One region of the Paenibacillus yanchengensis genome, then DNA from elsewhere that is predicted to be linked to it. Evidence: riboswitches for the same ligand, from Rfam matches in the RefSeq annotation. Region 1 holds a riboswitch; each other region holds the start of a gene.
The links. A riboswitch is a leader RNA that binds a small molecule or an ion and turns the genes downstream of it on or off. The one in region 1 is predicted to bind cyclic di-AMP.

Region 1 (8,373 bases):
ATGATTAACGTTAAAAATCTTCCTTAGATTTTTAAAAGGGCGTTTTTTGAGCAAATAAGGTGATTAATCTTCGCAATGTCGATACCGACTATTAAGTCCTGTGGTGTAATGCGTTCGATACGTTGATTAATTTGGAGATTTCCTGTAAGATTCATAGTAAGACCTCCTGTTTTGTGGGCTATTAAGGGCTATGACCCGTTGCAACCCCACTTTAACAGAGGTCCCTTTTATTTTCAAAGGCTAAATTTAAGCCCCTACAAGAATGTTAGAATTTAGAATTCAACATAGCCTGTCTAGTACATCCATCTTGCTATAATATTTCCACTATTATTCATACTAGAACAGTTCATTTGCGAATGTATAACAAATCAACCCCAAATTACAGTGATGAACCTTATTTAGTTGTAGCTATTTGTTGCTATCTTTCATCCCATGAAGCGACCGATATTGCCCGGGTGATATGCCCACGTACTTTTTGAACACACGGTAAAATGAATTCATATCGATATAGCCAGACTTAGTTGCTATATCGTATATAGACAACGAAAAGTGTTGTTCCATCGTTTTTTTAGCGTGTTCTATTCTACATATATGAATATACTCTAATAACGGTTTACCAGTGTGCTCCCGAAGAAGTTGTGATAAGTACGATGGTTTATAATTAAAAATACGCCCTACATAATCTACAATTAAATCAAGATTCAAATAATGTTGCTCTACATATCGTAAAACGTTTTGCATCAACAATTCTTTTTCAACTTTTCTACAAGTTGTTTTTCTATCTTTATCTGCATCTAAAAATATATTTTGTACGACAAGTTCACAGTAATGCATGTTAACCTCTTTTTTTATAGCAGCTATCGCACATCTGTAAGCCTTCGCAATGCCGTTAAAATTATCACATACCGCAGTTGCCGTTACGACAGTAGTATGGTGTACCAAATTAAAATACTGCTTCACTTGGTAGCTAAGTTGTGTAAACGACCTGTATTTGTCGTCCCTATATTGAGTATGTTGCTGTCCACCATAGAAACTTTATTGCTTGGATGTTCGGATACATAAGAAACATCAAGCAATCGTAACAAACAAACTTGAAACTATGTTTTATCGTCAATAGACAGTAATGTCATGGCTAACTTTTTATTTTCTATCGTATTTTCCAGTTCACCTTGCAGTAATTTGATTATAAATCCATATAAGAAATAATCGCTTGCCGGCGCCGATTTGCGGAATAAGTTAGTGTGACGTAACCAAGTGTAAAAATAGTTCTGCATGCTGGTCGTATTACAAAAAATCCGCTCATCTCTTTCATCGACATCACCGATGATGAACAGAGATTGAGCGGATTTCTCACTGCGATACCTAGTTACTATTTGGATACAATTTCACGAATACCATCTACTAGCACTTGCATTTCTTCATCCGTACCGATGGTTACACGCAAGTAATTGTCAATGCGCGGTTGTTTGAAATAACGGACAAGCACGCCTTTTTCACGTAATTGCAAAAAGATTTGCTCGGCAGGCACACGCTCATGTGTAATAAACAAGAAATTCGCTTGGGAGTCAGTCATTGTAAAACCAAGTGCGATTAATTGCTCTTTCGTCCACTCTCTCGTCATAACAACTTTCTGAACGGTCGTTTCTAAATATGAGCGATCTTCATAAGCTGCGATCGCTCCTGCTAACGCCAATCGATCTAACGTGTAAGAGTTAAAAGAGTTTTTCACACGATCTAACCCTTCAATTAACTGCTCACTACCATAAGCAGTACCAACCCGTAGCCCAGCTAATGCACGTGACTTCGATAACGTTTGGATGACAAGTAAGTTATCATACTCATTAATTAGAGAAACTGCACTTTCCCCACCAAAATCGATATATGCTTCATCAATCACAACCACTTGATCACGATTTTGCTCCAATATCGTACGAATAGCTGATAATGGCAATAGCTCTGCTGTCGGAGCATTGGGATTAGGTAGAATGATGCCACTTTGATTACCTGCAAAAAGGTCAATCGGCAACTTAAATTGCTCATCAAGTGTAATAAGCTTTGGTGTTAATCCGCATAGCTTAGCATAAACCTTATAAAAACTATACGTTATATCCGGAAACATCACTGGTTTCGCTGGATCAAAAAAGGCCATAAAGGCTAACGCTAATATTTCGTCCGATCCATTGCCAACAAATGTTTGTTTCGGAGACACACCATAAAAATCCGCTGCCGCTTGTACCAAATCGGCACACGTCGGATCTGGATACAAACGCAAATCGCTGTTCACATGAGCTTGCATTGCTGCCATCGCTTTGGGCGAAGGTGGATACGGATTTTCATTCGTATTTAATTTGACATATTTTTTATCTTTCGGCTGTTCCCCAGGTACATATGGTTCTAAAGATTGAGCTAGCGGGCTCCAAAACTTGCTCATCTGCAATTAACTTCCCTTCTATCTATAATAAAAACCTATACTACTTATACTATTAAGCTTTTTTCGGATCAAAAGAACTCTTCAATGATACTGTTCTGTTAAATACTAATTGCTTCGTACTTGAATCTACCGGATCAACATTAAAGTAGCCATGGCGGAAAAATTGAAACTTGTCCTCAGAAGCAGCATCCTTCATATTCGGTTCAACGAAGCCGTGCAATACTTGCATTGAATTCGGATTAATTCGCTCCATAAACGACTTTTCTTCCGTTCCATCCTCTTCTTCTACCAATAGTGGTTCTATTAAACGGAATTGCGCTGGTAATGCTTGCGTCGCTTCTACAAAATGAATCGTTCCTTTTACTTTGCGTTCATTAAAGCCAGAACCACTTTTCGTACGTGGGTCATACGTACAATGTATTTCGATAACGTTACCCGCTTCATCTTTAATCACTTCTTCACACTTAATGAAGTAAGCATGTTTCAAACGAACTTCGTTACCTGGAAATAATCTAAAATATTTATTTGGCGGGTTTTCCATGAAGTCGTCACGCTCAATATATATTTCACGAGAAAACGGAATGGAACGTACTCCCATTTCTTCATTTTCAGCGTTATTTTCTGCTTCTAGCCATTCTATTTGACCTTCTGGATAATTCGTAATAACGACTTTAAGTGGATCTATTACAGCCATCGTTCGTGGCGCTTTCAGTTTCAAATCTTCACGAATAAAAAACTCTAGATTACGTTCATCAACGAGACTATTGTTTTTCGAAACTCCAATTTCACGACAAAATTGACGCAATGACTCCGGCGTATATCCTTTCCGGCGCAAACCACCGATAGTAGGTATCCGAGGGTCATCCCAACCACTAACGATACCTTCATCTACTAATTGCTTCAAATAACGTTTGCTCATTACCATATTCGTTACATTTAAGCGAGAAAACTCGTATTGATGCGGTACAGACTCCATCTCACAGTGCTCTACGACCCAGTCGTACAATGGTCTATGGTCTTCAAATTCTAATGTACAGATAGAGTGAGTGATTTTTTCAATCGCATCACCAAGTGGATGAGCATAATCGTACATTGGATAAATACACCAAGCATCTCCCGTACGATGATGATGAGCGTGAGATATCCGATATAGTACAGGATCACGCATCGTAATATTAGGTGAACCCATATCTATTTTAGCCCGCAATACACGCGATCCGTCTGGAAACTCTCCCGCACGCATGCGAGCAAACAAATCTAAATTTTCCTCTACACTTCTTTCACGATAAGGGCTATTGGTTCCTGGCTCTGTTAATGACCCTCTAGTCTCTCTCATTTCATCTGCCGATAGATCACAAACAAAAGCTAAGTTTTTGCGAATAAGCAATTGCGCACGCTCGTACATTTCTTCAAAGTAATCTGATGCAAAATGTAAAGCTTCCCATTCAAACCCTAACCAATTAACATCTCTTTTAATTGCTTCAACATATTCTGTTTCTTCCTTTAAAGGGTTCGTATCATCAAAACGCAAATGCGTTCTACCATTAAACTCATCAGCTAGTTCAAAATTCAAACAAATAGACTTAGCATGACCAATATGCAAATAACCGTTCGGCTCAGGTGGGAATCTCGTTATAATTTCTTGCACACGGCCGCTGTGCAAATCCTCTAACACAATGTTTCTTATAAAATTTGAAGACGATAATTTAGTATCTATTCCTACATTATTCTCCACTGCGACCAACCTTTCCAAGCATATATTTATTATTCTCTTATGATACACAATAATAGGACAAATTACACTTACATTCGTAAAGGTTGCACTTAATCTTTAAGAAAAGCTTAAGAAAGACTTACAAATTTCATTAATATCTTCTCATTTTCAGCATCTATTAACTATTTCGCAGTACTATATTGTTTGTAGAGTACGTTTTGAGAGAACGACTCCCAATTATAATTCGAAAGCTTGCCTAATTTCCTAAAGGAAAACGGGGGAACCATTTTGGGTGAATTGATCTTATGAATAGCAATGAAGCAACCGCTATTCAGTGGGAAGATCATAGGGGACCTTCAAACCGAACCCCACAGCTAACCTCGTCGGCATCGGAAGGAGTACCATCATTGAAGAAAGTTGCAGCACTTATATTAGGTCTTACGCTTTTCCTATCATTTCAAGCAGGTCAAGCACATGCGGACACGAAGTTAACCGGTATTATTGATAACTTGCTAGGTGTCAAGTACAGCTACGGCGGTACTACGAAAAAAGGTTTTGATTGCTCAGGATTTACAAGCTATGTATTCGACGAAATGGATATTAACTTATCTCGAGCTTCTACAGGTCAAGCTAATGAAGGTTCCAAAGTTAGCAAAGACGAGCTAATTCCCGGCGATCTTATCTTCTTCGATACAAGTGGAGCTAATAACGGTGAAATTACGCATGTAGGGATCTATGTAGGAGATGGCAAGTTTGCTCACGCATCTACTTCCAGAGGAGTAGTTTACGACAAACTTGACTCTAAGTATTACAAACCACGCTACGTAACAGCACGCCGTGTGATGAATGATGATGCTTTCACTACATATGCAGTTGCAAATTAAAAACAAACTGTCCAATAGTCCCTAAAATAAAAGTTGTACGAAAAACCGTAGTGTTTTTCCGTACAACTTTTTTTATTAATATGCTTTTGTAGGAAAATTGCTATCGAGGTACTCTTTCGTCTCCATGTATTTCCTTTTCATCAAACAACTTTTATCCATCTCTAATAATAGCGAACTAAATAGACGGATGAAAGTTCCGAATTTACGTTAATCTGATATAGAGCCATACCAAGAATCCTCCATTGAAAATTGTCTCGGTAACTCCATTCTAAACGAGGTTTGTGGCTATGGCTCCTTTTTTTAGATTCTAGCTATTTACATAAGTATACGGACTTAACTATGCACAAACCCTTTTATACGATTTATCGTACAAAGCTTGCACTCGAACCATCTGCACAAAGACCGTTTATACGATATTTCATACAAAGCTTACGCTACAACTGTCTGTACAAGCCCTTTTATACGATTTATCGTACAAAGCTTACACTCGAACCGTCTGCACACGACCGTTTATACGATTTATCATACAAAGCTTGCATTCCAACCGTCTAAACATAACCTTTATACGATTTATCGTACAAAGTTTCTCCTATACGTCATCTGGACAATCTCTTGTATGATGGTTCATATCATTGCATCACGCTGAGATTTGCGAGTTAGAAATAGTATGCGTGTGTTTTTTACCAATCATCATCAGCACTAGCATCAATACGAATAAGCCTACTACTAATATTGCTAAATAAATTAAAGTTGCTGATATCGTATACTGATCCATAAACCATCCTGTAATCCTTGGGAATATTGCTCCTCCCATACCACCAAAAGCGACACAAAGACTTGTCGTTCGCTCTGTATGCCCTGGCAACAGACCGTTTGCGTATACAAGTGCTATGCCGAATAATCCAGCAAAGAATAGACCCGTCAACGCAATAAACACCAACATTAAAGCATAAGAATTGAATACCGTCATAAAACCAAATACAATAGCAGCTCCCGCTGTCATAATAAATAAAAATCGTGTGTACCCTAGACGCTCAGCTAGAACACCGGCAAAAATTCTCCCCACTACAACTGCTCCCCAAAAGACACTTAATGAAGAAGCAGCCGCTACTTCGGATACACCTGTATGACCTAATAAAATTGCCGGCAAGTAATTGGAGAAACTCATCTCTGTCCCTACATAAAATAAAAAGAACAATACAGCGAACGCTAGAAACGGCAAGGAACTCGCATCATACCCGAATGGTATTTTCCTAGTCGGTTTAAGTGTTGTAGCACCTAGAGCTGTGTTGCCACGCTGTGCGGGTGCAGATGGCTCCTTGTCTTTCGCCTTTTCACTTAAATGATGGTCCACTTCCCCAAAGGATGTCGTTAACCATAATATAAACATGACGGCTGACATAGCCGCTAATATTGGAAACGACAACTGCCATATGTTTTTTTGAATTAAATATGCAGCAGCCAGTGGAATAATTAACGCACCTATCCCAAAAAACGTTTCCAACTTACTCATCGCTGTCGCTTTTCCGTCTTTCGTATACTCGATAATCATAGCGCCAACAATTGCTTCTGTCATACCGAATCCAAGCCCTGCAAGCGGAGCAAAGCTAAGCATAAAACCCCATGGTAATAATAAACTATACGCAGCTTCACTTATCGTCAACATACCGATTGCAAACAATACCGTTGCACGTTTACCAAACCGAGCCGACAGTGCTGGGGTAAATAACACCCCCACCAAAAACCCTAAAAATTGATTCATAATCCATTGCCCACCATCTTTATAACTTAGCTGATAGTGAGCAACTAATTGCTCCAAAATTGAGCCTCCGATAATATGAGCTACTCCAATAAGTAGATAAGAAAAACAACCCAACCATAACAACTTTTTCATTACGTATAAAACTCCTTACTCCACTTCCGATAAATTTGCAGCATTTTTTGTTTAATCTATAGATTTTACCACTTTTTCTACATTATAGCTATAATCGCTTCCATCAAATAAGTCGTACAATTTGCACGATTTTATCGTCCTGCACCACTTCTATAAGATGGCGTTTTGCATTATGGATGACTGTTCCTCGACCAACAACAATGGAATCAACCGTTCCTAAACCAAAAAATATATCGTCCGCTAGCGCTTCCATAACTTCAGACTGTTCTTCTGTCGCCAGCTGCTGCCAATCTGCCAACTCCATCTCAAAAAAAGTATAGCATTCTTCAATTTCACTAACGGCTTTTGTTAATTCCTGCAAAATATCAGCGTACTCTCTAGCATGCCTTACACCCATTTTCCATCAAACTCCCTTAATTTAACCTATAATTTTGCTATTCCTAGTATTTACTCTAACTTCAGCATACCCTTTTGACGATAATAATAGAAGTGGATAAATGCCGAAAACGTATTTTAATGAGGTGCAAAATGAAAAATTCAACAATTATAGGTCTTATTTTAGGACTAGTCGCAGTACTAGGCGGTATGATACTAAAAGGTGCCAAGCTTTCTTTTCTATTAAACCCTGCAGCATTCTCTATCATTATTCTGGGAACAATTGCAGCCGTTATGATCGCTTTTCCAATGTCCGAATTAACAAAGATAGGTAAGCTCTTCAAAATTATTTTTACAGAGCAACCTCTTCCCCCACGCGAACAACTGATTACACAGTTTATGGAGTGGGCTTCTATTACTCGTCGTGAAGGGCTACTTGCTCTTGAAGCTAAGGTGGATGACATAGAAGATCCTTTTCTGCGCAACGGTATGCGCATGATTATTGATGGAAACGATCAAGATCTTGTACGTGATGTTTTGCTAGAAGATATATCCACTACAGAAGATCGACATAAAGCTGGAGCGCTTATATTTACACAAGCTGGAACCTATGCTCCTACGTTAGGTGTTCTGGGTGCCGTAGTTGGTCTTATAGCTGCATTGGCAGATATGAGTGATATGGCGAAACTAGCCTATGCGATAGCGGGTGCTTTTATTGCTACTCTATTCGGTATTTTTACAGGTTATGTCCTGTGGCATCCGATGGCTAACCGTCTAAAAAGAAAATCTAAACAGGAAATTCAATTAAAACTAATGATGCTAGAAGGACTACTTGCTATCCAGTCCGGTGTATCTACTATTGCAATCCAACAAAAACTATCTGTCTTCCTTTCACCAACTGAGCGCAAAAAACTAAGAGACAAGGAGGAACAAGGCGTTGAAGAAAAAGCGTAGGTACGAAGAAAATGATGAGCACATTGACGAGTCATGGTTGATCCCATATGCTGACTTGCTTACTTTGTTATTAGCTCTTTTTATCGTGCTTTACTCCATGAATAGCCTTGATGTCAAAAAG
Region 2 (8,373 bases), on a different contig from region 1:
CGAATGCAGATAAGACAGTAGTCAGTAAAAAAGCACGTCTGATAGCGTTGGATTCAGAAGGTAACGAAGTACCGAACGCTCAGATTACACCGGAAACGGTGCATGTGGAAGTGCCAGTGAATTGGCCAAGTAAACAAGTACCATTGCAAATTCGCTATTCTGGAGCTTTACCAAGCGGATCTAGCATCTTATCTGTGGAGCCGGAAGTAGAGCAAGTAACAGTGTTTGCGGAACAGCATGATTTGGAGCGTATTTCAATATTTGATGGTTATATCCTTGATTTGTCTAAAGTAAAAGAACCTGGTGAATATGTTATTAAAGCATCTGCAATTGAAGGGGTTAAATCCGTCACTCCAGCAGAGCTGAAAGTTACGATTAACGTTGAAAATTCTAAGACGAAGCAGTTATCGGCGTTGCCGATCACCTTTCAAGGTAAGCCACTGGGAGAAAGTGTGAAAATAGTTGCACCAGATTCTGGGAAGATAAATTTATTAGTTAGTGGAACTGAATCAGCACTTGCAAAGTTAAAAGATGATGACATAAGTGTTATCGCTAATATTGCAGATTTACCAGTTGGAAATCATACGATTCCACTTGAAATAGAGCTGCCTCCGTACATTTATCCGGTACAAAATGAGGAGCAAACATTAATGATTGAAGTAGTCGTTGAAGCGGGAACGACAGAGGAAGGGGAGGATGATGGAGATCAAGAAGTCATTGGTCGCCCGGAGGAAATATATCCGACATCTTCACCCAGTCCTAGCACCACTCCAGCGCCATCACCTAGTCCTAGCCCAACCCCGACCCCTGACGGAGGAGAAGATCCGACCAACAGTGGTGTGGGGAGTGGCAAAGAAGAAGAAGTAGGTACTGGCAGCAATAATAGTAGTCGAGCAGAGACAGAGAGCAAACAAAAGCGGATAGGATGAAGGAGCGAATAGTATGGGGAAATATTTTGGTACGGATGGTGTACGAGGAGTTGCGAATAAAGAGTTAACACCTGAATTAGCTTATAAAATTGGACGTGCTGGCGGTTTTGTATTGGCAGGAGAAGCTACTAGACCGACAGTAATCATTGGTTTAGATACAAGGGTGTCGGGTCCGATGCTGGAATCAGCTTTAATAGCGGGATTATTGTCCATAGGGGCAAGTGTCGTGCGTTTAGGAGTTGTATCTACCCCAGTCGTTGCTTATTTAACAAGAGAACTGCAAGCAGACGCAGGTGTGATGATATCTGCTTCTCACAATCCAGTGGAGGATAATGGCATTAAATTTTTTGCAGGTGACGGTTTCAAACTATCTGATGAAACTGAATTAGAAATTGAAAATTTAATCGATCAACCGCTGGATGAGTTACCACGTCCGATTGGAGCAGAAATTGGTACGGTGACTGAATATGAAGCAGCAGGTGAGCGCTATTTACAATATTTGCAAACAACGATTGACCAGCGATTTGAGGGTATGAAGATTGTACTTGATTGTGCAAACGGGTCTGCTTATGATCTTGCGCCAACTGTATTTCGAGAGCTGGGAGCGGATGTAATCACGATAGGGACGACACCGAATGGCTTAAATATTAATGCTGAAGTTGGCTCTACTCATCCCGAACAATTAAAAGCTGCTGTTGTAGCCCATCATGCTGATTTGGGTCTAGCATTTGACGGAGATGCTGACCGTTTAATTGCAATTGATGAGACAGGTGCAGAAGTTGATGGTGATTATATACTAAGTATATTAGGTCATGCGATGAACCAAGCAGGAAAACTGCAAGAGAGCACGATTGTAACGACGGTTATGGCCAATATTGGCTTTTTTAAAGGGGTAGAAAAATTAGGATTACAGTCAGTAAAAACAGCGGTTGGTGATCGTTATGTTATGGAAGAAATGAAGCGTGGTGGCTATAACTTAGGCGGAGAGCAATCCGGACATGTTATTATGCTTGATTATATAACGACCGGTGACGGGATATTGACAGCACTACATCTTGCCAATGTGATGGCTGCTACGAAAAAGAATTTAAGTGAATTAAAAACAATTATGCGAAAATACCCACAAAAATTAGTGAACGTTCGCGTAGATGACAAAAGTAAATTTGATGGTAATGAAGTGATCACAGCAGCTGTGCAGGAAGTTGAAGATAAGTTAGGTGATAACGGTCGTGTACTAGTACGTCCTTCAGGAACAGAATCGCTTATTCGAGTGATGGCGGAAGGACCCGACAAAGCCGAAGTAGATAATTACGTTGATTATATCGCTTCCATTGTGAAAGAACAGTTACGTAGTTAGAGCTAGTACTAATCATTACTGTAGTTAACAAAATGCGAGGCATTATTTTTAAAATAGATATCAAATCAGAAGACGGTACTACTTTCTTGCGAAAGTGAGTGCCGTTTTTTTGCGTTTTTATGTCTAATGTTAGTAACTGTAGTTAGTCATTGTCGAGAAGAGTATTTCCTTGGAAATAATATTGTCGAAAAGGAGTAAAGATCTGCTTTTTATTGTAAATATAAGAGCATGACGACGTGTGGCTGAGATAAAAGGAGATAATGTAATACAGTTGAAGTGAATAGAGGTAAATTGACGATTACTGCCAGTTTGTATCTCTTTACAAATTGTTGCAGTAGGAGTAAGATTCGTTTCAAGCAATTTAATTGACAGGATAAAGGGTATCATCTTAGTTTGTAAACACGGTGATACAGTAATCTTTTATCATTTGTCAGCGCTGAATTTCCACTGGAAAACGGGGGAACCAATCGATGGTTTGCTTTCGATGTGAGAGTCGAAGGCAGATGATCAGGGGTGAATCTTATACTAATTAACAACCATGGGTTGATTAGTATAAGTAGGGCTACTCTCACAGCCCGAATCCGACAGCTAACCTCGTAAGCGTACCATCAGACAAAGCTTTCAGTAGCATTGTGTGATAGAGAGAGGCAACATTTGTCATCCATAGACACGGTTTATTTTCCTGTGCCTAAGAAGCTGACGAAGAGCTACCTCTTCGTGCAGCTTCTTTTTTGTTGCATACATTTTTGAAAAAGGAGAGCGATCAGGATGACACTGGATGAATTTGTATTAGTGTCAGCACCTAATAAGGCTGGGAAATTATTTTTGGCAGAGCTAGTGAAACGTAATGTTCCGGTTATAGCATTAGCAGCTTGTGATGAAGAAGCGAGATTACTGAGAATGTTAGGCGCACAGCAAGTGATTTTGTTAGATCCGTCGATAGCGAATCCATGGGTTATTCCGGAATGGATGATTAGCTACGTCTATTTATTCGAGCAAGATCTGGCAACATGTTGTCGTTATGTGTCGATCTGCCGTGCATGGACGGGAAGAGCTATCTTCGTTATTACGAACTGTGATCATATTAAAACGATCTATAAAGGGCTTGGCGCTGATTACGTTATTCATACAAATAGTTTGAATGTGTCTTTTTTAATACCACATAATACGCACTAAGCGTGCGACGGAATATAGGTGTAGTGAAATAAAAATAGTTGTACATGGAGGTAGAAAAGGATGGAGGTTGTACTCGTTAGTGTCGTATTTTTGTTTGTCTATTTAGTAATTGCTTTACTGCAAGTAGAGAAGTTATAGAAGATGAAGTGAGATTAGGAGGCAGAAAGTGATGGATTTTATACAGTTGGCAGTGGTCATCATACTTGTAACGTTGATCGTGAAGCCGCTTGGAACATATATGTATTATATTTTTTCAGACCAACCTAATCGTACGGATCGTCTTTTTGGGCGAGTGGAGCAAATGATATTTCGGTTAACTGGCGTGAAGCAACAAGTAGCGATGAGCTGGAAACAATATACGATCAGTTTACTAGTGACCAACGCATTGTTCGTTATGATTAGCTTTGTTATTTTACGTATCCAGCATCTGTTGCCGTTCAACCCAAGTGATGTTGACAGCATGGAGTCGTCGTTATCATTTAATACAGTGATCAGTTTTATGACAAACACCAATTTGCAGCATTATAGTGGCGAAACAGGGGTATCTTATTTTTCACAAATGGCTGTTATTACGATGATGATGTTTACATCGGCTGCGACGGGAATCGTTGTTGCAATTGCATTTATCCGAGGTTTAACTAGTAAAGGCAAAGCGTTGGGTAACTTTTTTAGCGATTTTGTAAAAGCTCATACTCGATTGTTAATTCCGCTTGCTTTTGTAATTATGCTCGTGTTGGTTGGCTTAAAAGTGCCGCAAACGTTGGGCGGAACGATACAAGCAACGACACTTGAAGGAGAGCAGCAACAGATGGCAATAGGACCAGTAGCTTCGTTAGTTTCAATTAAACATTTGGGCACGAATGGAGGCGGGTTTTTCGGAGTTAATTCTTCGCATCCGTTTGAAAATCCTAGCCCACTGACGAACGTGTTAGAAATATTATCGATGTGGTGTATTCCAGCATCATTGACGTACACTTTTGGAAAATTTGCGGGTAAAAGGAAACAAGGCTGGATTATTTTCAGTGCGATGCTAATATTGTTTATCGGTTTTTTAACGTTAACCTATACAGCAGAGATGCGTGGTAATCCAGCGTTGTCATCGCTTGGTGTAGATACGTCACAGGGAAGTATGGAAGGAAAAGAGACGCGATTTGGTATCGCTCAGTCGGCACTGTTTACAGCAGTAACTACAGCAGCAACGACAGGTACGGTTAATAATATGCATGATACGCTGACACCACTTGGCGGAATGGCTGCCATGTTCCAAATGATGCTCAATAGTGTTTTTGGCGGTGACGGTGTTGGACTTGTCAATATGTTGATGTATGCGATACTGGCTGTCTTTTTATGTGGTTTGATGGTTGGTAGAACGCCGGAATTTTTAGGTAGAAAAATCGAAGCGAAAGAGATGAAGTTAATTGCCATTGCAATTACAGTGCATCCACTTATTATACTTGTGCCGACAGCTATAGCTGTATTGACAGAAGCAGGAGTGGGAGCAATCAGTAATGGCGGATATCATGGTTTGTCGCAAATATTATATGAGTTTACGTCATCTGCTGCTAACAATGGCTCTGGATTCGAAGGATTAAGCGATAATACATCCTTTTGGAATATAACTACAGGCATCGTGATGCTGCTCGGTCGCTACGTATCGATGGTTGCTTTACTTGCGGTAGCAGGGTCCATGGTACAGAAACAGCGACTTCCAGAAACGATTGGAACATTGCGAACAGATAATCGATTGTTTGTAACCATATTAATTGGAGTCGTTATTATTATCGGCGCTTTGACTTTTTTACCGGTATTAGCGTTAGGTCCGATTGCTGAACATGTAACTCTTTTCAAATAGAATGAAATAAATGGAGGAAGTAAAGATGAGTATCGATCAAAAAACGAGTAATTCTTCCAAAATAATAAAAGAAGCACTAGTAAGTAGCATAGTAAAATTCAATCCTGTTCATATGATCAAAAATCCGGTGATGTTTGTCGTAGAATGGGGTGCTTTACTAGTCCTGTTGATGATACTGTTTCCTCATTATTTTCAAGCGAATGGGAGTAGAGGTTTTAACATTGCAGTTTTTGTTATTTTGTTAGGAACAGTATGGTTTGCGAACTTTGCGGAAGCATTGGCGGAAGGTAGAGGGAAGGCGCAAGCAGCGTCACTCAAAAAAACAAAACAAGAAATTATGGCTCGTAAATTAGTGGGCGATCAGATTGAGGAAGTTGCTGCGACAGAGCTGCATATCGGGGACATTGTTCAGGTGACGGAAGGAGAAATGATTCCTGGTGATGGGGAAGTAATTGCGGGCGTAGCGTCTGTAGATGAGTCAGCGATTACGGGAGAATCTGCACCGGTGATGAAAGAAGCTGGTGGAGATTTTAATTCAGTGACGGGTGGTACGAGAGTAGTAAGTGATATGATTCAAGTGAAAATTACTACTGAACCAGGTCAATCGTTTATTGATCAAATGATTACGCTAGTAGAAGGAGCGAAACGAAAGAAAACGCCAATTGAAATAGCACTTAATACGTTGTTAATTACATTAACTTTAATTTTTCTGATCGTTGTTGTCACGTTGGCTCCGATTGCTGACTTTTTACACGTTTCATTAGAAATACCAGTATTGATCGCTTTGCTTGTTTGTTTAATTCCTACGACCATCGGCGGCTTGTTATCAGCAATTGGTGTGGCAGGGATGGATCGGGTCACTAGATTTAATATTGTAGCGAAGTCGGGTCGATCAGTAGAAGCGGCAGGGGATATCAATACATTAATTTTGGATAAAACAGGAACAATTACATTTGGTAATCGGATGGCTAGCGATTGTATTCCAGTAAAAGGTGCTTCGTTGGAACCATTGGTACAATGGGCAGTCATTAGTTCGCTAAATGATGAAACGCCAGAAGGAAGATCTGTACTTACGTGGGCGAAACAAAGTAATTTTATCGTTGACGAAACTATCGCGCAGTCGGCGGTTATAGAGCTGTTTAGTGCAGAAACGAGAATGAGCGGTGTTGATTTGGCAGATGGTCGAAAAGTACGTAAAGGTGCGATATCGGCGATAAAGAAATGGGTGTTGGAACAAGGAGGCGTTGTACCTGATGATTTAGATAGTCAAGGTAATAGTATAGCCTCACTTGGAGGTACGCCACTGGCAGTTGCGATGGATGATCATATATATGGGCTAATTTATTTGAAAGATACGGTGAAGCCTGGGATGAAGGAACGATTTGCTCAATTGCGCCAAATGGGAATTAAAACGATTATGTGTACGGGAGATAATGAACTAACTGCAAAAACGATTGCTCATGAAGCGGGAGTGGACGAATATATTGCCGAGAGTAAACCTGAAGACAAAATTGCTCTTATTAAGAGGGAACAAAGCGAAGGTAAGCTGGTAGCGATGACGGGAGATGGGACGAATGATGCTCCTGCGCTGGCACAAGCCGATGTGGGGATTGCGATGAATAGTGGAACGACCGCTGCTAAGGAAGCGGCGAATATGATCGATCTTGATTCTGATCCATCGAAGTTAATTGAAGTGGTTGGCATTGGTAAGCAATTGCTTATTACTCGGGGGGCACTGACTACTTTTAGTGTGGCTAATGATATTGCCAAATATTTTGCCATCATTCCAGCGATGTTTATGGTTGCTATTCCGGAGATGAATATACTTAACATTATGGGTTTATCTACACCACAATCGGCTATTTTATCTGCATTAATGTTTAATGCCATTATTATTCCTTTGCTCATTCCAATTGCGATGCGTGGGGTAGCTTTCAAATCGGTTCATGCGGCTCAATTGTTGCAACGTAACTTACTTGTATTTGGTGTTGGTGGAGTCATTGCTCCATTTGTTGGCATAAAAATAATTGATGTAATCGTGTCTATGTGGTTGTAGGGAGGAGTTGTGATGATGAAGGAATCGATGAGTGCGGAGAAAATGTTGGTAACAACTTATATGTTGTCTGTATTGCGGTTGTGCTTATTGTTCATTCTATTATGTGGTTTGGTATACCCTTTGCTCAGTACAGGTGTTGCACAACTGCTGATGCCAAAACAAGCGAATGGTAGTTTAATAAAGGATGAAGCGGGAGTAGTCGTTGGTTCTGTATTAATCGGACAGCAGTTCAATCAACCTACCTATTTCCACGGACGAGTGTCTAGTATTTCCTATCAAGCGGAAGCATCGGGCTCGAACAACTATGGACCTTCTAATCCAGCACTGTTGGATCGTATGAAAGAAACTATTGCGGAGTGGGAGAAGAAAAATCCAGATGTAGCACTTGATCAAGTGCCTATCCAGTTACTAACCAATTCTGCATCTGGGCTTGATCCGCATATTAGTCCGCAAGCAGCGAATGTTCAAATTCCTCGTATTAGTAAAGAAACAGGTGTTTCAGAAGCTACATTATTAGCGTTAGTTAAGCAGCATACGGAGCAGCGTGATTTGATGATATTTGGCGAACCACGTGTTAATGTTTTGCAGCTTAATCTAGCATTAAATGAAATAATATCATCGTAATGGACTTGTTTCGTAGAAAGAAAACAGAGGAATTGTTACAATCACTTGCTAAGCTGCGGCGAGGTAAATTGAAGATTTTTATTGGTGCGGTAAGTGGAACAGGCAAAACGTATCAATTATTACAAGAAGCACAAGAGTTGAAGCAGCAAAATATTGATGTAGTTTGGGCAGCACTTGGGCGATCTATAGAAGGTGTAGCATTGCCGTTGCAACAATTAGAACAGATAGCGGGCAAGGAGTGGATAGATGAAGTACAAGGGCAGCAATATGATTTGGATATTGCTGCTCTACTGCATCGCCATCCAGAAGTAGTACTCGTCGATGGATTGGCGCATGCCAATCAACCGAATGAGAAGTTCGCCGAACGTTGGGAAGATGT
Region 3 (8,373 bases), on a different contig from region 1:
TCTTGCGGAAGCAGGATGCAAAGTAGTGGCGGTAAGTGATTCCAAATGCGGATTGTATGATCCGAATGGTTTGGATGTATCGATACTTGAAGACTTGAAAGATAATGCTAGCCTCGCTGATTACGGACAAAATTGTGTAATTACTAACGCTGAGCTACTTGAATTAGAAGTAGATATCCTCGTACCAGCTGCTCTAGAAAACGTAATTACAGCCTCCAATGCAAACAACATCAAAGCAAAGATTGTTGCTGAAGCCGCAAATGGACCTACAACTCCGGAAGCAGACCGTGTATTGTTTAACAAAGGAATTACAGTTATTCCTGACGTACTAGCTAATGCTGGTGGTGTTACGGTATCTTATTTTGAGTGGGTACAAAACTTGCAACATTACTACTGGAGTGAGCAAGAAGTGTTAGATCGTCTAAAAACGAATATGATCATTTCTTACGAAGCAGTTCGTGATATGGCGACAGAGTTTAATACAGATTTTAGAACAGCTGCTTATATGATTTCGATCAAACGGATCGCTTCTGCAATGGAAGCTCGTGGTTGGATTTAAATCACATTGCGTTAAAAAAGTTGAAGGATGATGAATCAGTGAATAATACAGTAAAAATCGGTATTGTTGGCTATGGCAATTTGGGTCGTGGGGTGGAACTAGCTGTTAATCGCAGTTCCGATATGGAACTTGTTGCAGTGTTTACACGCCGTGAACCATCGTCCATTCAAGCTTCTGTACCTGCTTATACGATAGAAGATGCTGCAAAATTTGTAGATAAAATAGACGTGATGGTATTATGCGGTGGGTCAGCTACCGATTTGCCAGAGCAAGGACCTTTGTTTGCTCGATCGTTCCATACAGTAGATAGTTTTGATCGTCATGCTAAAATTCCCGAGTATTTTGCGGCTATGGATGAAGTGGCGACTGCTGCTGGAAAGATTAGTGTTATATCGACAGGCTGGGACCCAGGATTATTTTCTTTGCACCGTATGCTCGGTGAAGCTATTTTACCGGAAGGTAATGAGTATACATTTTGGGGGAAAGGCGTTAGCCAAGGTCATTCCGATGCGATTCGCCGCGTTCCCGGTGTGAAAAATGGTGTACAATATACGATTCCCAGTGAAGATGCGGTGCAGCGTGTTCGTGATGGAGAAAATCCAGACCTAACAACAAGAGAAAAGCATATTCGTGTATGTTATGTTGTAAAAGATGTACATGCGGATGCGGATAAAATAGAAAGTGAAATCAAAACGATGCCCAACTACTTTGCGGATTATGACACTACCGTTTATTTTATTACGGAAGAGCAATTGCAAGCAGAGCATGCGGCTATGCCACATGGTGGAACGGTTCTACGTAGTGGAACTACAGGTTCAGGCAACAAACAAATTATGGAATTTGGTTTGCAATTAGGCAGTAATCCAGAGTTTACAGCAAGTGTAGTTGCTGCTTCGGCTCGTGCAGCTTACAAAATGGCGGCTGCAGGACAACGTGGAGCAAAAACAATTTTTGATATTCCACCAGCCTATTTGTCATCGGAATCTCCAGCAAGTTTACGCAAACGATTATTATAAGTCATTATCATATAGTTTATAGATTGAACTACTAAAGCAAAGTAGCAGGTTTTGGATAAACCACATGCCGTTATCCAAAACCTGTTATTTGTATAGTGCAGTAAGGAGGAAATCCAGTTTGAGCCGTGTTATTAAAAATGAACAAATTAAAGCTGCTGAAGTTGTGTTAACTGGTTTGGATGGGGAGTCATTAGGAATAGTAACTCGTGAAGATGCAATGCGGCTCGCTAAGGACGCTGATGTTGATTTAGTATGTACTTCATTGCTCGAAAGCCCTCCACCTTGTCAATTGATTGCTAAAGGTGAAGCAAATAGACAGCGTGATCAACGTAAAAAAGCAGAAAGCAAAGCAACGAACGCAAGTAAACCAAAAGAGTTACGTCTGACTGTCCAAATCGAAGAACATGACTATGATACGAAATGTAGGCAAGCACAAAAATGGTTGCAGCAAGGAGAGCAAGTGTTGTTAACGGTCAAAGTGACAGGTAAGCAGTCGGCACAAGCAAAACAATTAGTGGAGCGACTAGTTACTGACCTAGCTATTTACGGTAAAAAGCAATCAGGTATCCAACAAAGTGGTAAGCAAGTAGCCGTCGTTTTGTCGCCTTGACGTGCAGCTTGTTTATCAAGTACACTATAATCACGCTTAATTTCCGATCATTCGAATCGGGAAGCGGGGGAACCAATTTTGTGGGGCGAATAAATTAGTACAGCTGCTAATTTTAGGGGACCATCTTACCCGAGTCCGTCAGCTAACCTCGTCAGCAGTGGATGGGTCATCAGCATCATAAGATAACTTCAATCAAGTGTGACCCTGATTAGTCAATAGAAAGCTATGTGCGCAGTAGCAGTCTATTGTCTTGCGGAGCTTATTGCTCAGCCGGGGTTATTTTTGTTTTTCTAGTAAGACCCAGCTTAAATCCACTGGTGAAGCGTACAAATCAGATTGGGAGGGATTTGTATGGCACAGCCAAAGTACATTATTAATTTGGATCGATTAACAGACATTCCAGAAAGTGAACGAGAGAAACTAAAGCCGATTACGGAGAAGTTTGCATTTCGTGTCAACGATTATTATTTATCTCTCATTGATTGGCAAGATCCTGATGATCCGATTCGGCGGTTAGTTATCCCCAATGAAGGAGAGCTACTGGAGTATGGTCGTTGGGATGCATCGGATGAAGAAGCGAATTACGTTGTACCTGGTTGTCAGCATAAGTATGGGACGACGGCACTGCTGATTGTATCGGAAGTATGTGGAGCGTATTGTCGTTATTGTTTCCGTAAACGATTGTTTCGCAACGATGTGAAAGAAGCAGTTTCCAATGTTGATCCCGGCATTGCGTATATTGCTGCTCATCCGGAAATAAACAATGTTTTATTAACTGGTGGTGATAGTTTAATACTCGGGACGCCGAAATTACGAACTATTATTGAGCAATTACGTCAAATTGAACATGTGAAAATTATTCGACTTGGTTCCAAAATGCCGGTCTTTAATCCAATGCGTATTTATGAAGATGAAGGATTATTAGATTTAATTAGACAATATTCCACTCCTGAAAAACGCATTTATGTAATGGCTCATATTAATCATCCTCGAGAAGTAACCGAACAAGCAAAGCGTGGCTTTGACGCGCTGCATGATGCAGGTGCTATCGTCGTCAATCAAACTCCTATTATTCGAGGCATTAATGATAATGCCGATACGTTAGCAGAGCTACTTGATATTCTATCGTGGGCTGGTGTGACACCTTATTATTTCTTTATCAATCGCCCTGTAGCTGGTAACAATGATTTTGTCGTTCCGTTGGCAGATGCCTATCGATTAGTAGAGCAAGCAAAAGCTAAAACTTCTGGTCTAGGCAAACGAGTCCGATTGTCGATGAGTCATTCTTCTGGAAAAATAGAAATATTGGCTATTGAAAGTGGCAAAGCTTATTTAAAATACCATCAAGCTCGGGAAGGAAACTACGGGCAATTTATGATATTGGATTGTCCACCTGATGCTGCGTGGTTCGATGATTTGCCTGGAAATGAACAGTATTGGAATAAACCAACAATTGATGACAAAGAAGAGGTGCTGAGCAGCTAAACGGCAACAAATCATATGGCACAAGTACAGAATATCATCTTCCGTATTGCATACAGGGGTAGCTTGTTGTTCACCGAGGCAAGCTTTATAATGACTATAAAGCTGAACAATGAAGTTACTGTCAGTTGATAATGCGGAGGAGGAGTATTCTACATGGATGAAAAAACAGGTGAAATAATAGATAAAATGATACAGCAGACGCAGGTAGAGCCATCGTTAGCTGCCATGATTGATCATACGATTCTAAAAGCGGATGCTACAATCAGTGAAATAGAGCAATTGTGTGCTGAAGCGCTACAGTATCGTTTTGCAACGGTATGTGTGCATCCGTGCCATGTTGCGAGAGCTGCTGAATTACTAAACAGTGAAGTAGGCATTACAACGGTAGTTGGTTTTCCGCTTGGAGCATCAACTAGTGCAGCGAAAGCTTACGAAGCAGAACAAGCGATTCGTGAAGGTGCTACTGAAATTGATATGGTACTTAATATTGGTTTGTTGAAGTCTGGTCAAGTAGCAGCAGTAGAGGCGGATATTGTAGCGGTAGCGGCTGTATGTCGTGAACGAGCAATATTGAAAGTAATATTAGAAACTTGTTTGCTGACAGATGAAGAAATCGAAACAGCTTGTCGTTTGGTTGTGCAAGCGGGCGCTGATTTTGTGAAAACATCGACCGGCTTCGGTCAAGCAGGAGCGACAGAACATCACCTAACGTTAATGCGCAGCGTAGTTGGTCCGAATATTGGTGTGAAAGCATCAGGAGGCATTCGTGACCGTGCTACAGCGCTACAGATGGTAGCTGCTGGTGCTAATCGAATAGGAGCTAGCGCAAGTGTTGCTATCGTAACAGAATAATAGCTAAACAAGTCAACGATTAAGCAGCTAATGTAATATTTAACATAACAAAAAGAAAACAGGTAAGCCACAGAAAAGGACCTACCTGTTACTTTATTGTTAACTCGTTGTTTGTTAATTGCGAATAGGTGCTTCATACAAGTCTGCTCGTTGTTGCAAATAACGGAAAAAGGCGGTCGAAGCTTCCGCACGAGTAACCGTTTTGCCAGGCATAAACTTCTGATCGGTTAGCGACATAATATCCAATCCAACGACGATAGCCACTTGTCCTTTTTTGTTAATATTTTTTGCATCTTTAAAGTTTGTGTTAAAAATAGACTCATGATCGGCTAATGTGTTATAACCAAGTGCACGTACGATTAATTCAGCCATTTCTTCTCGTTTTACAGGTTCTTCCGGATGGAAGGAACCATCGCCAATGTCAATCAAGTTTTGTTGCAATGCAAACTCGACATAAGCAAAGTAATCAGAATCAGTTTCTACATCTTTGAAAGTTGGTTGTTCTTGTGGTGAACCAGCATCATTGGCTGTCATCTGTTCTGTTTCCGACATCATAATATGTCGGTTTTGGTTTTGTGCCAATACTAGCATTTTAATTAATTCTCCACGTTTGATCGTTTTATTCGGTTCCACTTTTCCATCATTTAGCTCAAGTGCTTTGTAAGCAATCATCAATTCTAACTGAGATTCTGCCCAATGCCCTTTAATATCGCTGGCTTGTGGCAATTCTAGTTTCGTTGGTAGACCTTTTTCGCGATTAAGCCACTTACCAGTCGTTGCATCCAACCAAACCTCTTCGTGCAATGCTCGAGGTGATAATTGATAAACTAATTCCACTTCATACTTTGTATCTACTTTGTCTAGTGACTCTCCACTTGCCTGCATCAAATTATATTTTTCGATTGGCAGCGGTTTGTTATCGTACCAGTATTGCTGTACAAGGCGATAAGTAAGCTCCGCGCGGTAATATTCTAGCCATTGTTCCATCAATTGATCGTTAGCGACAATCGTTGGTGCTTTGCTTGGATAGTCAAGCGGTATAATGTTAGAGCTAAAGCTTGCAACCTGACCTGTTCTAGCGTCGATAGCAACATTAATGTAGTCGTATTGTGTTGTTGCTCCATGTACTTTATGAGCAAATTCAATATAGTAAGAGAACTGATCGTTTTCATTTACATTTTTGTACCGTTCTGGATCAGGTTTAACTACATATAGTTCATGAGTAAGCCAAGGAAGCTGTTTTTTGATCGTTGCTTCTGCTTTGCTTATTGCTTCATCAAGCGAAAGGATTGCTGGTTTTGTTGTTTCATTTGCTGGTTGCTCATACATATAATAATGATAGTTTCCTATCGTACCTGTTTTAGCATCGACGGTAGCTGAGACGCTGCCCAAATCTTTTTTACCATCTTTTATCGTCCATTCCAAATGCCATACTTCTACAGATTCATTCACTCGCTCATCTACATGTTCTTGGAAGCTACTATACTGTAATTCCGCATTTTTAGGAAGAAACATTGTTTCTTCGACGATTTTGGCTGCTGCTTGCTCATCTGTTATTTGTTTGGTAGGTTTTTTCGATATCGGTGTAGCAGTTAAAGGTTTCTCCGCTACTTGTTCTTGATTAGAACGATATTGTTTTGGGTTGCTTACTTTGCCTGTCACAGCATCAATAGCATAAGCAGGTAATTCTTGAATAAGGATAGGTTTTGCTAAGCTTTGATTTGTATTATGTGGAAGTACATATTTTAGCTGTGGTTTAGCTGCTGCAATGATTGCTTTGCGTGCTGCTTCCGCATTCATATAGTTTGTTATTTTAGGAAATTTAATCGTTTCGTCCCAAACCATACTAAAGCCATTGATGTGTCCTTCGCTATTAATTTGCAACATGACGTAGTTATTGTTAAAAGATACGCCATTCACTATTCGATCATAGCGCAGCGTATGGTTGACTTGTCCTGTTAACGGTGGCAAGACATCTTGACCAAATTGCTCATTAAATTTCAGTTGATCGATATATTCTGCCGCTACTTGTTTCAGAAACTTATCTGCAAGTGGCTTAGCCGCATCCCGATTGACCTTAAGAGGATAAGCTGGTTTCGCGGATGGATTATTGAGATACGTTTGAAATTCTAGTAGTTGCCCTGTATTAGCATCCAAAGAAACACTAATATTACCTTTGTATTTGCCGTTTTCTTTTTTAACAAAATCAAGATTCCAAAGCTGACGTTTACCTTCTGCTAGAAGTACGTTGGATAGACTTGTGCTCTGTAGTTTGTAATCTTTGGGGACATGTACTAATTTGCGAGCGTACTCTTCCGCTTTGTTTTTTGCAATTTTAGTATTGGTTTCTTCTTTCACCGCATTACTTCCTTTACTGGTAGTACCGGGTTCAGCACGTTCGACTGTAGTAGCGACATCATTGGCTGCTATTTCAGCAGAAGCAGTGGATGGATAAGCTGGAAACATCGTAAGCGTCATTGCAATTGCGATGGAAGCAGCAGTTTTTTTGTGCCATTCTTGAATCATGTCTATAAAACCTCCCTTAGTAGTTAAAATCGTTGCTACTTTTCTTAACGAGATGAGAGTAAAAGTTGTTGCATAAAAAACGATAAAAAGTATATTTCTTTATAAAAAATAAAAACCACCTAACTTGTAGCTGGCTTGTCCACAGATGAATATCTGGGAATCCTACTACAAATCAGGTGGTTTGTTATCGAATTATTATCTGCTAGTATTACTCCGCAGGTTTTGCTTCATTGTCAGCTGCCGGCTCATCTGAAGCTGGTGTTTCTGAAGTTGGCTTTTCTGAAACTGTTTCTTCTGAAGTTGGTTCTTCTGAAGCAACAGGCTCTGGAGCAAGTGAGTTAGTGATCTTTGCTTTATTCATCAATTCTGTCGTTAAGTTTGCAACTTCTGGATTAGCAGATGCATCCTCGCCTATAAGCAATATACGAATAGCATCTTTGGACTCTTCTAACGTTGCTGCTAATTTTTCATCCGTTTTTTTGATGATATGGTAGCCAAATTCTGTTTTGACCACATCACTTAGTTCACCAACTTTAAGTGCAAGTGCTGCTTCTTCAAACTCTGCAATCATATTTCCTTTACCGAAGAAGCCAAGATCGCCACCAGTATCTTTCGTTCCATCTGTTCCTTTTTCTTTAGCTAATTCCGCAAAATCAGCACCAGCTTGCAATTGCTTCAATATATCCTTCGCTTCTTGCTCAGTTTCTACAAGAATATGAGAAGCTTTCACTTGCCATGTATTAGCAATATAATTATCGTAGAATTGTTTGATTTGCTCTTCTTCTATTTTTGCATTTGGTTCATGTATTTTTCTTATCATCGCTTGTTGACGAATGTTATATTTTAACATTTCTTCGTCCATACCCATCATAGCTAGTTGGTTTTTATAATTTTCTTCGCCACCATAAGCTACTTTTAATGCATTTAATTCGTCGTTAATATCTTGATCGGAGAATGCAATGCTTGATGCTTTCATGTGTTGCACTAACAACTCATCACGAATCATACTGTCCAGTAGTGAAGGACCGACTAACATTTCCATCGTATCGTATAATTCACTTTTTTGAATGGTTGTCCCATTTACTTTGGCGACCGTTTCGTCTTTCATGCCAAAAGGTGGTTTAATAAGAACGATGATCAATGCAACTAACAAGATAAGAGTGGAAATCATCCAGAACGGATTTCCTTTTTTGGCTGGAGGTTCATTGCCAGCACCATTGCCAAAAGTAGAAGCTACCATAGTCTCTTTGGGCTCATTAATATCATCCGATACTGGAGCTACCTCCGATAATTGTGATGTTGCTTCTTCGGATGTAGATACTGCT

Region 2: linked by a shared signal. The riboswitch ahead of ACFSTH_RS11925 (hypothetical protein) and the one ahead of ACFSTH_RS19750 (C40 family peptidase) in region 1 are both predicted to bind cyclic di-AMP.
Region 3: linked by a shared signal. The riboswitch ahead of ACFSTH_RS02730 (KamA family radical SAM protein) and the one ahead of ACFSTH_RS19750 (C40 family peptidase) in region 1 are both predicted to bind cyclic di-AMP.

What each region holds. Positions count from the first base shown of each region.
Region 1 is NZ_JBHUMH010000063.1:170,487-178,859, forward strand. It holds gene ACFSTH_RS19730 (hypothetical protein) at 24-155, opposite strand; gene ACFSTH_RS19735 (helix-turn-helix domain-containing protein) at 409-942, opposite strand; gene hisC (histidinol-phosphate transaminase) at 1,370-2,431, opposite strand; gene ACFSTH_RS19745 (glutamine--tRNA ligase/YqeY domain fusion protein) at 2,484-4,166, opposite strand; cyclic di-AMP (ydaO/yuaA leader) riboswitch at 4,389-4,549, shown strand; gene ACFSTH_RS19750 (C40 family peptidase) at 4,553-5,029, shown strand; gene ACFSTH_RS19755 (MFS transporter) at 5,667-6,923, opposite strand; gene ACFSTH_RS19760 (hypothetical protein) at 7,027-7,320, opposite strand; gene motA (flagellar motor stator protein MotA) at 7,452-8,252, shown strand; gene ACFSTH_RS19770 (flagellar motor protein MotB) at 8,236-8,373, shown strand, end outside.
Region 2 is NZ_JBHUMH010000044.1:4,867-13,239, reverse strand. It holds gene ACFSTH_RS11935 (CdaR family protein) at 1-929, shown strand, start outside; gene glmM (phosphoglucosamine mutase) at 943-2,286, shown strand; cyclic di-AMP (ydaO/yuaA leader) riboswitch at 2,711-2,905, shown strand; gene ACFSTH_RS11925 (hypothetical protein) at 3,055-3,462, shown strand; gene kdpA (potassium-transporting ATPase subunit KdpA) at 3,632-5,314, shown strand; gene kdpB (potassium-transporting ATPase subunit KdpB) at 5,340-7,370, shown strand; gene kdpC (potassium-transporting ATPase subunit KdpC) at 7,383-7,994, shown strand; gene ACFSTH_RS11905 (histidine kinase) at 7,994-8,373, shown strand, end outside.
Region 3 is NZ_JBHUMH010000010.1:80,216-88,588, reverse strand. It holds gene ACFSTH_RS02745 (Glu/Leu/Phe/Val family dehydrogenase) at 1-559, shown strand, start outside; gene ACFSTH_RS02740 (diaminopimelate dehydrogenase) at 598-1,575, shown strand; gene infC (translation initiation factor IF-3) at 1,694-2,185, shown strand; cyclic di-AMP (ydaO/yuaA leader) riboswitch at 2,209-2,357, shown strand; gene ACFSTH_RS02730 (KamA family radical SAM protein) at 2,537-3,670, shown strand; gene deoC (deoxyribose-phosphate aldolase) at 3,857-4,522, shown strand; gene ACFSTH_RS02720 (S-layer homology domain-containing protein) at 4,637-7,048, opposite strand; gene ACFSTH_RS21075 (peptidylprolyl isomerase) at 7,257-8,373, opposite strand, start outside.